Regions from separate parts of the Klebsiella sp. I138 genome, predicted to be linked through region 1. Evidence: predicted binding sites of a transcription regulator. Region 1 holds the regulator's gene; each other region holds the start of a gene.
The links. Region 1 encodes Fur, which represses iron uptake genes when iron is present. Its sites were predicted from a motif close to ATAATAATGAGAACNACTATCAA; they were not measured.
Positions count from the first base shown of each region.

Region 2: the regulator Fur is predicted to act here: its motif matches at 1,961-1,983, upstream of sodA (superoxide dismutase [Mn]).
Region 3: the regulator Fur is predicted to act here: its motif matches at 1,756-1,778, upstream of zupT (zinc transporter ZupT).

Region 1 is NZ_CP180447.1:2,505,728-2,509,048, reverse strand. Features, by position in the region: gene chiP (chitoporin ChiP) at 1-734, shown strand, start outside; gene chiQ (ChiQ/YbfN family lipoprotein) at 782-1,114, shown strand; gene fur (ferric iron uptake transcriptional regulator) at 1,186-1,638, opposite strand; gene fldA (flavodoxin FldA) at 1,931-2,461, opposite strand; gene ybfE (LexA regulated protein) at 2,611-2,904, opposite strand; gene ybfF (esterase) at 3,038-3,321, opposite strand, start outside.
Region 2 is NZ_CP180447.1:4,029,341-4,032,661, forward strand. Features, by position in the region: gene cpxA (envelope stress sensor histidine kinase CpxA) at 1-396, shown strand, start outside; gene yiiM (6-hydroxyaminopurine reductase) at 521-1,195, opposite strand; gene sodA (superoxide dismutase [Mn]) at 1,266-1,886, opposite strand; gene rhaT (L-rhamnose/proton symporter RhaT) at 2,178-3,212, shown strand; gene rhaR (HTH-type transcriptional activator RhaR) at 3,217-3,321, opposite strand, start outside.
Region 3 is NZ_CP180447.1:4,866,316-4,869,636, reverse strand. Features, by position in the region: gene ACMYSK_RS22810 (glutathionylspermidine synthase family protein) at 1-757, shown strand, start outside; gene ygiD (4,5-DOPA dioxygenase extradiol) at 806-1,597, opposite strand; gene zupT (zinc transporter ZupT) at 1,791-2,561, shown strand; gene ribB (3,4-dihydroxy-2-butanone-4-phosphate synthase) at 2,618-3,271, opposite strand.

The DNA of each region.
Region 1 (3,321 bases):
TGGGCGCCAAATACGATTTTAAAAATGACCTCGTGCTGGAAGCGGCGTTTGGTCAGGCTGAAGGCTATATCGACCAGTATTTTGCCAAAGCCAGTTACAAATTTGATATCGCCGGTACGCCGTTAAACACCAGCTACCAGTTCTACGGTACGCGTGACAAAGTCAGCAATGGCGGCACGAACGATATCTATGATGGCACCGCCTGGCTGCAGGCGTTGACCTTCGGTTACAAGGTTGCTGATGTCCTCGATCTGCGTCTGGAAGGCACCTGGGTGAAAGCTGAAGGCCAGCAGGGCTACTTCCTGCAGCGCATGACGCCAACCTATGCATCTTCTAACGGTCGTCTTGATGTGTGGTGGGATAACCGCTCCGACTTCAACGCCAACGGCGAAAAAGCGGTATTCTTCGGCGCGATGTATGACATGAAAAACTGGAATATGCCGGGCTGGGCGTTTGGCGCGTCATACGTTTACGCGTGGGATGCTAAGCCGGGCAAAATGTCCTCACCTGACGCTTACTACAATCCGGATAAACGCCTGGAAGAGTCCGCCTATAGCCTGGATGCCATGTATACCGTACAGGATGGCCGGGCAAAAGGAACGCTGTTCAAATTGCACTTTACGCAATACGACAACCACTCCGATATCCCGAGCTGGAGCGGTGGTTACGGCAACATCTTCCAGGACGAGCGTGACGTGAAATTCATGGTTATTGCCCCGTTCACTATTTTCTGATGCCGCTGCGGCAGGCGTAAACCTGCCGCAAACCTGAGAGGTCGATTATGAAGAAGCTACTGCTTATCGCGGTTATGGCATCGGGCCTGGTAGCCTGTACGCAGTCTCCCGCACCGAAAGAAGATACAAAATTAAAAGATGCCTACAGCGCCTGCATTAATACGGCGGAAGGGAACCCGGACAAGGTTCAGGCCTGCCAGAGCGTTTTGGATGTGCTGAAAGAAGATAAACAGCATCAGACGTTTGCGAATCAGGAAAGCGTGCGGGTGCTGGATTACCAGCAGTGTATTCTGGCCACCCGTACCGGTAATGACCAGGCGGTGAAAGCGCGCTGCGATCAGATCTGGAAAGAGATCCGCAGCAACAATACCAAATCCTGATTTTTCACGCCGTAACGACATAAAAAAAGCCAACCGTCAGGTTGGCTTTTTGCTATTCGCGCTGCGGGGAATTACTTTACCACCGCATCGTGTGCATGTTCATCTTCGCGGCAGTCACCTTCAGCACAGTGACCGTACAGGTACAGGCTGTGGTTGGTCAGACGGATGCCGTGGCGGTTAGCGATTTCGCGTTGACGCGCTTCGATAGAATCATCGCTAAACTCGATCACTTTGCCACAATCGAGGCAAATAAGATGATCGTGATGATGCTGCTGGGTCAGTTCGAAAACAGATTTACCGCCTTCGAAGTTATGGCGGGTAACAATGCCGGCATCATCAAACTGGTTCAGCACGCGGTAAACGGTAGCGAGACCAATTTCTTCACCCATGTCGATCAGGCGTTTGTATAAGTCTTCCGCACTGACGTGATGGTTATCCGGTTCCTGCAGGACTTCCAGGATTTTTAATCGTGGAAGTGTGACTTTCAGGCCAGCCTTCTTTAATGCGGTATTGTTGTCAGTCATGCGGAATCTGTCCTGTTGCTAAACGATCTACTTCCATCAGCGGAAGTAATACAGAGAATCACCCGATGTAATGCGTCTCATTATAGAACTGCCATGATGAAATGAAAACTGCAAGCATCGAGCCTTGTATGCTGTCAAAAACGAGGTCCCAGCTACAAACTGCGTCACCTGACCTCGTTAAATCAGAGGACATTGTACAGATATGTGATTAAAAGTTAAAAACTTGTAGCTATTAGTTTGATTGCTTTTATCTATTAATGCGGCGAAACTTTATGGTAACGCCGCTCAATCATTACGCGTTTTTGATTTCTTCGAGATGCAGCTCATCAGAGACCAGCTTAACCCACTTGCTCACGCGTTCGTTGGTCAGTTCCGGCTGACGGTCTTCATCGATAGCCAGACCGACGAAGTGATCGTCGTCCGCCAGGCCTTTTGACGCTTCGAAATGATAGCCCGCAGTCGGCCAGTGGCCAACGATAGTCGCGCCGCGTGGTTCAATGATGTCACGGATAGTCCCCAGCGCATCACAGAAGTATTCCGCGTAGTCTTCCTGATCGCCGCAGCCAAACAGCGCAACCAGTTTACCGTTGAAATCGACCTCTTCCAGCGTCGGGAAGAAGTCATCCCAGTCGCACTGGGCTTCACCGTAGTACCAGGTCGGGATGCCGAGCAGCAGAATGTCGTAGGCTTCCAGATCTTCTTTGCTGCTCTTGGCAATGTCGTGAACATCAGCAACATCTTTACCAAGCTGCTTCTGAATCATTTTTGCAATATTCTCGGTGTTGCCAGTGTCGCTGCCAAAAAAGATGCCGATGATTGCCATGAGTAAAATAACCTCTTGAAACTTAATGATGTGGTAGTGGCGTAATGCCCGCAGATAACGGCAATCATAGCAGAACAGGGGAGGACGCGGAAACAGCAATCACGCCCGACTGCACACTCTGCTACATGAAAGTGTTTTTTTGAGGATTTTCAGGCTTTACCCAGGCTGTGTAGGGTTGCCAGCTGGTTCATCAGCATCTCTTCGATCAAATCACTGCGGTTCATATTGCGAGCTTCCGCCAGCTCATTGAGTGCATCAACTGCCTCCGCGTTGAGTTTTAACTCCACACGCTTCAGGCCGCGAACTTTATCGCGTTTGAGCTGATTGCGCTTATTTATGCGCAGCTGTTCATCGCGCGAAAGCGGATTGGTCTTTGGTCTACCCGGGCGACGCTCGGTTGCGAACAAATCTAATGTCGTACGGTCCGTTTGTTCTTTTGCCATGATTCAGAGTGACTTCGGGGAAACAAGTTGCCGGGCTATAGCCGACACAGATAGCGCGCCATAATACATCAGGCGAACCGCTGCGCCAACGACCGCGGGCATTCTGCTGCGCGGTCGGGCAGTTTTTAGCCAGTTACGCCTGCAAATCGGTCAGATAGCGGCGAATGGCGCGCAGGACGGCTTCGGGTTTCTCCGCATGCACCCAGTGTCCGGCTCCGGCAATCACGTGCGCCCGCGCCTGCGGGAACTGAGCGAGCAGGGTGTCGCGATACGCATCGGTGACGTATGGGGAGTTGCCTCCCGGAATGAACAGCGTCGGATGTGGCCACGCGGGAATGGTTTGCCAGCCAACAATATGGGGATACTGATCCCACAGCACCGAGACGTTAAAGCGCCACTGGCCGTCAACAAAGGATT
Region 2 (3,321 bases), 1.5 Mb from region 1:
CAGGTCGGAAAATCCTTTACCGTGGAGTATCCGCCGGGCCCCTGGCCGCTGTATGGCAACCCTAATGCGCTGGAGAGTGCACTGGAAAATATCGTGCGCAACGCGCTGCGCTATTCGCACACTAAAATTTCAGTCAGTTTTTCGGTGGATAAAGACGGCATCACGGTTAACGTCGATGATGACGGTCCGGGCGTCAGTCCGGAAGATCGCGAGCAGATTTTCCGCCCGTTCTACCGTACCGACGAAGCACGCGATCGCGAGTCTGGCGGCACCGGCCTGGGGCTGGCGATTGTTGAAGCGGCGATTCAGCAACATCGCGGTTGGGTCAAAGCCGATGACAGTCCGCTAGGCGGGCTGCGGCTGACCATCTGGCTACCGCTGTATAAACGCACCTGATGTCATCACGCCCGGCTGGCAACGTCCGCAGCCGGGTGATATCAACCGTCCAGAAACGAGTATCCCGGCCCCTGCCTGCGGGATAAAGCGTATCCGCACTTCACCGCCAGCAGATATGAGCGAATTACTTCCCCCACAATCTCCGCGAATTATCTTCGATCTGCCCGCTTAAACGCCGCTTCTGCATGGTTCGGGTCCAGCTCACCGACAGTCCCGCCGCGGACAGCAGGCGATGATACTGTTCGTCGTCGAACGGCATATGCCAGGCAATCGCGCCGGCTTCATATACGCTCACATCGCTCACCTGCGACACCCGTTCCAGTGGAGCATCGCTGGATACATGACCGCCCGCAATCACACGGTAAAGCCAGCCGATTTTGCCGTTTTGCTGCATCCGCTGCGCCATATCACTGATGCCAAAATGGAAGTTGAGTTTGAAACACGGTGATCGTGGCTGGGTGACCTGGATTAGCGCCTCGTCCCAGCGGAAGATATCGCCGATGCAAACATTTTTCTCCGTCAGCCCCTCGGTAGAGAGGTTTTCGCCAAATGCCGGCGAGCAAAAAAGGTCGGCCTGTTCGGGAAACTCACGGATCCAGTCGGCATAGTGTTCGCGTGGATAGTGGCAAAGTGCGCGATCCGGCCCGCCATGAATTTTGATTTCCGCCTGCTCATCGCCTTCCAGCCCCAGCTCACCAAGGGTTAATTCACCGTCGACCTGAATTTTATGGATGGCGCTCGGGCGGCTGCCGGGATAGTCGCGAACGCGACCGATATAGACGTTTAGCGGATAGTGCATCTGCTGCTCCTTGTGCCGATACAAAAAAAGCGAGTCATCAGACTCGCTTCTCGTTCAGCACAATGCAACCTTATTTTTTGGCGGCAAAACGCGCTGCTGCTTCGTCCCAGTTAACCACGTTCCAGAACTCTTTGATGTAGTCCGGGCGGCGGTTCTGGAATTTCAGGTAGTAAGCGTGTTCCCAGACGTCCAGGCCCAGAATCGGGAAGCCGGAAGCACCAGAGATAGCTTCACCCATCAGCGGGGAGTCCTGGTTCGCGGTAGAAACCACGGCCAGTTTGTCACCCTTCAGTACCAGCCATGCCCAGCCAGAACCGAAGCGAGTCGCAGCCGCTTTTTCAAACTCAGCTTTGAAGTTATCAACGGAACCGAAATCACGTTCGATAGCAGCTTTCAGGTCGCCCTGCAGGGTTGTACCGGTTTTCAGGCCTTTCCAGAACAGGCTGTGGTTAGCGTGGCCGCCCGCGTTGTTACGCAGAACGCCTTTTTTGTCAGCCGGCAGCTGATCCAGTTTAGTAATCAACTCTTCAACAGACAGGCTAGCGAATTCCGGCAGGCTCTCCAGCGCAGCGTTAGCATTGTTAACGTAGGCCTGGTGGTGCTTAGTATGATGGATTTCCATCGTCTGCTTATCAAAGTGCGGTTCCAGGGCGTCATAAGCGTACGGCAGGGCTGGCAGTGTATAACTCATAATCATCTCCATTATTGTCAAGCGGCAGGAAGTGTTAAGGCCGCGTAAGCAGTTGGTTCATTATAGTTAATTAAATGATATTGAAAACGCTTATCAATGCCGTATTTTTAATAAGGTTATAACCTCAGGGCATACCCGCGTTTTTGTGAGCTGGAACAAGTAATTAAGTTGTTGGTTGCCAGGGTTCTGCATCACGTGGCAACAGCCTGAAGGCGAGAAAACTGACCGATTTTTACACTCATCGTGTCGGAAGAAGATTTATCCGATAAAAAATAGATGAGGATAAAATCAATGAATCACGCGATTACGATGGGTATTTTTTGGCATTTGATAGGTGCGGCCAGTGCAGCCTGTTTCTATGCCCCGTTCAAGCAAGTTAAACAGTGGTCATGGGAAACCATGTGGTCGATCGGCGGAATCGTCTCCTGGCTGATTCTCCCCTGGGCCATCAGCGCCATGCTCCTGCCCGATTTCTGGGCCTATTACCGCTCCTTCAACGCCTCCACGCTCCTGCCGGTATTCCTGTTTGGCGCCATGTGGGGGATCGGCAACATTAACTACGGCCTGACCATGCGCTACCTCGGTATGTCGATGGGAATCGGTATTGCTATCGGGATCACCCTGATTGTCGGTACGCTGATGACCCCGATTATCAACGGGCAGATCGATGTACTTCTTCACACGCAGGGTGGCCAGATGACGCTGCTCGGCGTGCTGGTTGCGGTGATCGGCGTAGCAATTGTCACCCGGGCCGGCCAGTTGAAAGAGCGCAAGATGGGCATTAAAGCCGAAGATTTCAATCTGAAAAAAGGGCTGATGCTGGCGGTGATGTGCGGCATTTTTTCTGCCGGTATGTCCTTTGCAATGAACGCCGCCAGGCCGATGCATGATGCCGCAGCGGCGCTCGGCGTTGACCCGCTCTATACCGCGCTGCCCAGCTACGTGGTGATTATGGGCGGCGGCGCGCTGGTCAATCTAGGCTTCTGTTTTATTCGTCTGGCAAAAGTCAAAAACCTGTCGATCAAAGCCGACTTCTCGCTGGCAAAACCGCTGATCATCACCAACGTACTGCTGTCGGCGCTGGGCGGTCTGATGTGGTATCTCCAGTTTTTCTTCTATGCCTGGGGTCACGCCAGCATTCCCGCGCAGTATGACTACATGAGCTGGATGCTGCATATGAGCTTCTATGTGCTGTGTGGCGGGCTGGTCGGGCTGGTGCTGAAAGAGTGGAACAACGCCGGTCGTCGTCCGGTCAGCGTGTTAAGTCTGGGCTGCGTGGTGATAATCATTGCCGCCAATATCGTTGGCCTGGGAATGGCCAACTAGCGCCCTATGCGGCAACGCGACTGCGTTGCCGCCACTGCCCCGGGGTCATGCCAATTTCGCGGTTAAAAACGACGGAGAAATAGTTGCTGTCTTCAAACCCACACTGCAT
Region 3 (3,321 bases), 2.4 Mb from region 1:
GGAAGATCAGATCAATGCCGGGCAGTTGCCGGCAGGCAGCGACCAGTTCAATAGTCTGCAGGAAAAACTGATCGAGCGCTTTACCGAGCTGCGCGATCAGTTTGGCTTCCAGCTGCTGCATATGGCCTGCTGCCGCGATACCGAAGAAGATCGCGGTACCGTGCAGTACCTGCAGGACTGTGCCGCGGAAGCGGGCGTGGCCACTGAGTTTTTGTATATTGAAGATATCGGCCTGGGCGAAAAAGGTCAGTTCACCGACCTGCAGGATCAGGTGATAGGCAATCTGTTCAAGCTTTACCCGTGGGAATATATGCTGCGCGAGATGTTCTCCACCAAGCTGGAAGACGCGGGCGTACGCTGGCTGGAACCGGCATGGAAGAGCATTATTTCAAACAAAGCTCTGCTCCCGCTGCTGTGGGAGATGTTCCCCAACCACCCAAACCTGCTGGCGGCTTACTTCAGCGAAGATGCGCATCCGGAGATGGAGAAGTACGTCATTAAGCCTATTTTCTCCCGCGAAGGTGCAAACGTGTCGATCGTGGAAAACGGCAAAGTGCTGGAGGCGGTAGAAGGCCCGTACGGGGAAGAAGGTACGATCGTGCAGGCGTTCTATCCACTGCCGAAGTTTGGCGACAGCTACACGTTGATAGGCAGTTGGCTGATCAACGACCAGCCCGCCGGGATCGGCGTGCGTGAGGATCGCGCGCTGATCACGCAAGATCTGTCGCGCTTCTACCCGCATATTTTCGTCGAATAAGATTTGCCCCGGCAGCGCTAACGCCTGCCGGGTTTATAACGTTATCTTCTACGCCCCAATCAGCACCGACAGCATGCTCAGCGATCCCATCTCCATCCCTTCCACCGGAACAGAAATCGGTTCTTCCCCATCCCAGGTGCCCAGAACGTAGAGCAGCGGCAGGAAGTGTTCCGCCGTCGGGTTAGAGAGCGATCCCCCCTCGTGCGCCAGATAGTTCACCAGCGGATGCTCTGCAACCGGCCCTTTCCAGCTGAGGTTGGTTTTCACGTAGTCGTTAAATGATTCCGCCCACGGATATGGCGTGCTCTCACCGTGCCAGCGCGCCGTTCGCAGGTTATGGACCACGTTACCGCTCGCCACCAGCATGATGCCTTCATCGCGCAGCGCCGTCAGCTTACGCCCCATCTCCAGATGCCAGGCGGCCGGTTTGGTGCTGTCGATGCTCAACTGCACCATCGGGATATCCGCATCGGGATACATTTTAATCAGTACACCCCATGAGCCATGATCGAAGCCCCAGGCTTCTTTATCCAGCGTCACGGGCACCGGCGCCAACAGCTCAACCAGACGCTGTGCCAGTTCAGGGGAACCTGGAGCCGGGTAATGCGTATCGTAAAGCGCCTGCGGGAAGCCGCCAAAATCGTGGATCGTCTTCGGTGTTTCCATAGCCGTTACCCCGGTACCACGCGTAAACCAGTGCGCAGAAACCACAACGATTGCCTTTGGACGCGGCAATGTTTCGCCCAGGTGCCGCCAGGCGCGGGTATAGACGTTATCTTCCAGCACGTTCATCGGGCTGCCGTGGCCTAAAAACAACGCTGGCATTCGGGTACGGGACATGGTGATATCCTTAAGTAGAGGAATTGTGATGCCTTCACATTACGCGTTTTTGAGTCAGGATAAACTCAGATAAGCATGATGATGATCGTCAGAAAATTTGAATGTAATTCGCTGTAAAGGCCACTTCTCCCTCTCGCCGTTACCACGCAATACGGATATTATGAATGATAATCATTATCAAAGGAGATGAATAATGTCGTCACCATTAATATTGACGCTGCTGGCGGGTAGCGCCACATTCATCGGGGCTATTTTTGGCGTCCTGGGCCAGAAGCCATCCAACCGGCTGCTGGGGTTTTCTCTGGGTTTTGCCGCCGGCATCATGCTGCTTATCTCGCTGATGGAGATGCTGCCTGCCGCGCTGAGTGCCGAAGGAATGTCGCCGCTGCTCGGCTATGGCATGTTTGTCATCGGCCTGCTGGGCTACTTTGCACTCGACCATATGCTACCCCATGCGCATCCGCAGGATCTGATGTCGCCGGGCTTACCGCGCCCGCGCAATCTGCGCCGCACCGCAATTTTATTGACCCTGGGTATCAGCCTGCACAACTTTCCGGAAGGGATCGCCACCTTTGTGACGGCGAGTAACAACCTTGAGCTGGGCATGGGCGTTGCGCTGGCGGTCGCTTTACATAACATTCCTGAGGGGCTGGCGGTCGCCGGGCCGGTCTATGCCGCCACCGGTTCACGGCGCAAAGCGGTTCTCTGGGCAGGGCTTTCCGGAATGGCAGAAATCCTCGGCGGGCTGCTGGCCTGGCTGATCCTCGGTAGTCTAGTATCGCCGGTCGTGATGGGTGCCATTATGGCCGCCGTCGCCGGGATTATGGTGGCGTTGTCGGTCGATGAACTGATGCCGCTGGCAAAGGAAATCGATCCCCAGAGCAACCCAAGCTACGGCGTGCTGTGCGGTATGTCGGTGATGGGATTAAGTCTGGTTGCCCTGCAGGCAATGGGTATTGGCTGAGGGTAAAAACAACAAAGCCCACGCAGAGGTGGGCTTTGTGATAACGCGGGCCAGAATCAGCTGGCTTTGCGCTCATGTTCGCGACGGTAGGCCACCAGATCTTCAATGGTGACAACGGCCATATTTTGTTTCTGCGCGAACGCAATGCACTCTGGCGCACGCGCCATGGAGCCATCGTCGTTAGTCAGTTCACACAGTACGCCAGCCGGCTTGAAGCCCGCCAGCGTCACCAGGTCGATAGTCGCTTCCGTGTGACCGCCACGGGTCAGCACGCCACCCGGCTGGGCACGCAGCGGGAAAACATGGCCAGGACGGTTCAGGTCTGAAGGTTTGGCGCCATCGGCAATGGCGGCACGCACGGTGGTCACGCGATCAGCGGCGGAAACGCCGGTGGTGACGCCTTCTGCTGCTTCAATGGTCACGGTAAAGCCGGTTCCGTATGCGCTGGTGTTGTTTTCCACCATCATCGGCAGGTCAAGCTGCTTACGGCGTTCATCGGTCAGGCACAGGCACACAATGCCGCTGCCGTGACGAATGGTCAGCGCCATCTGTTCAACGGTCATGGTTTCGGCGGCGAAAATCATGTCGCCTTCGTTTTCACGGTCTTCATCGTCAAGCACCATCACACCGCGGCCTTCGCGCAGTGCATTTAAAGCGTGTTCCACACGTTCAAAAGCGGTACCAAAAGAGGAAAGGAGCGTCTGATTCATGGTAAAAAAACCTCATTAAAATTATGGTTACCAGAATCAGGGCAGTCTTA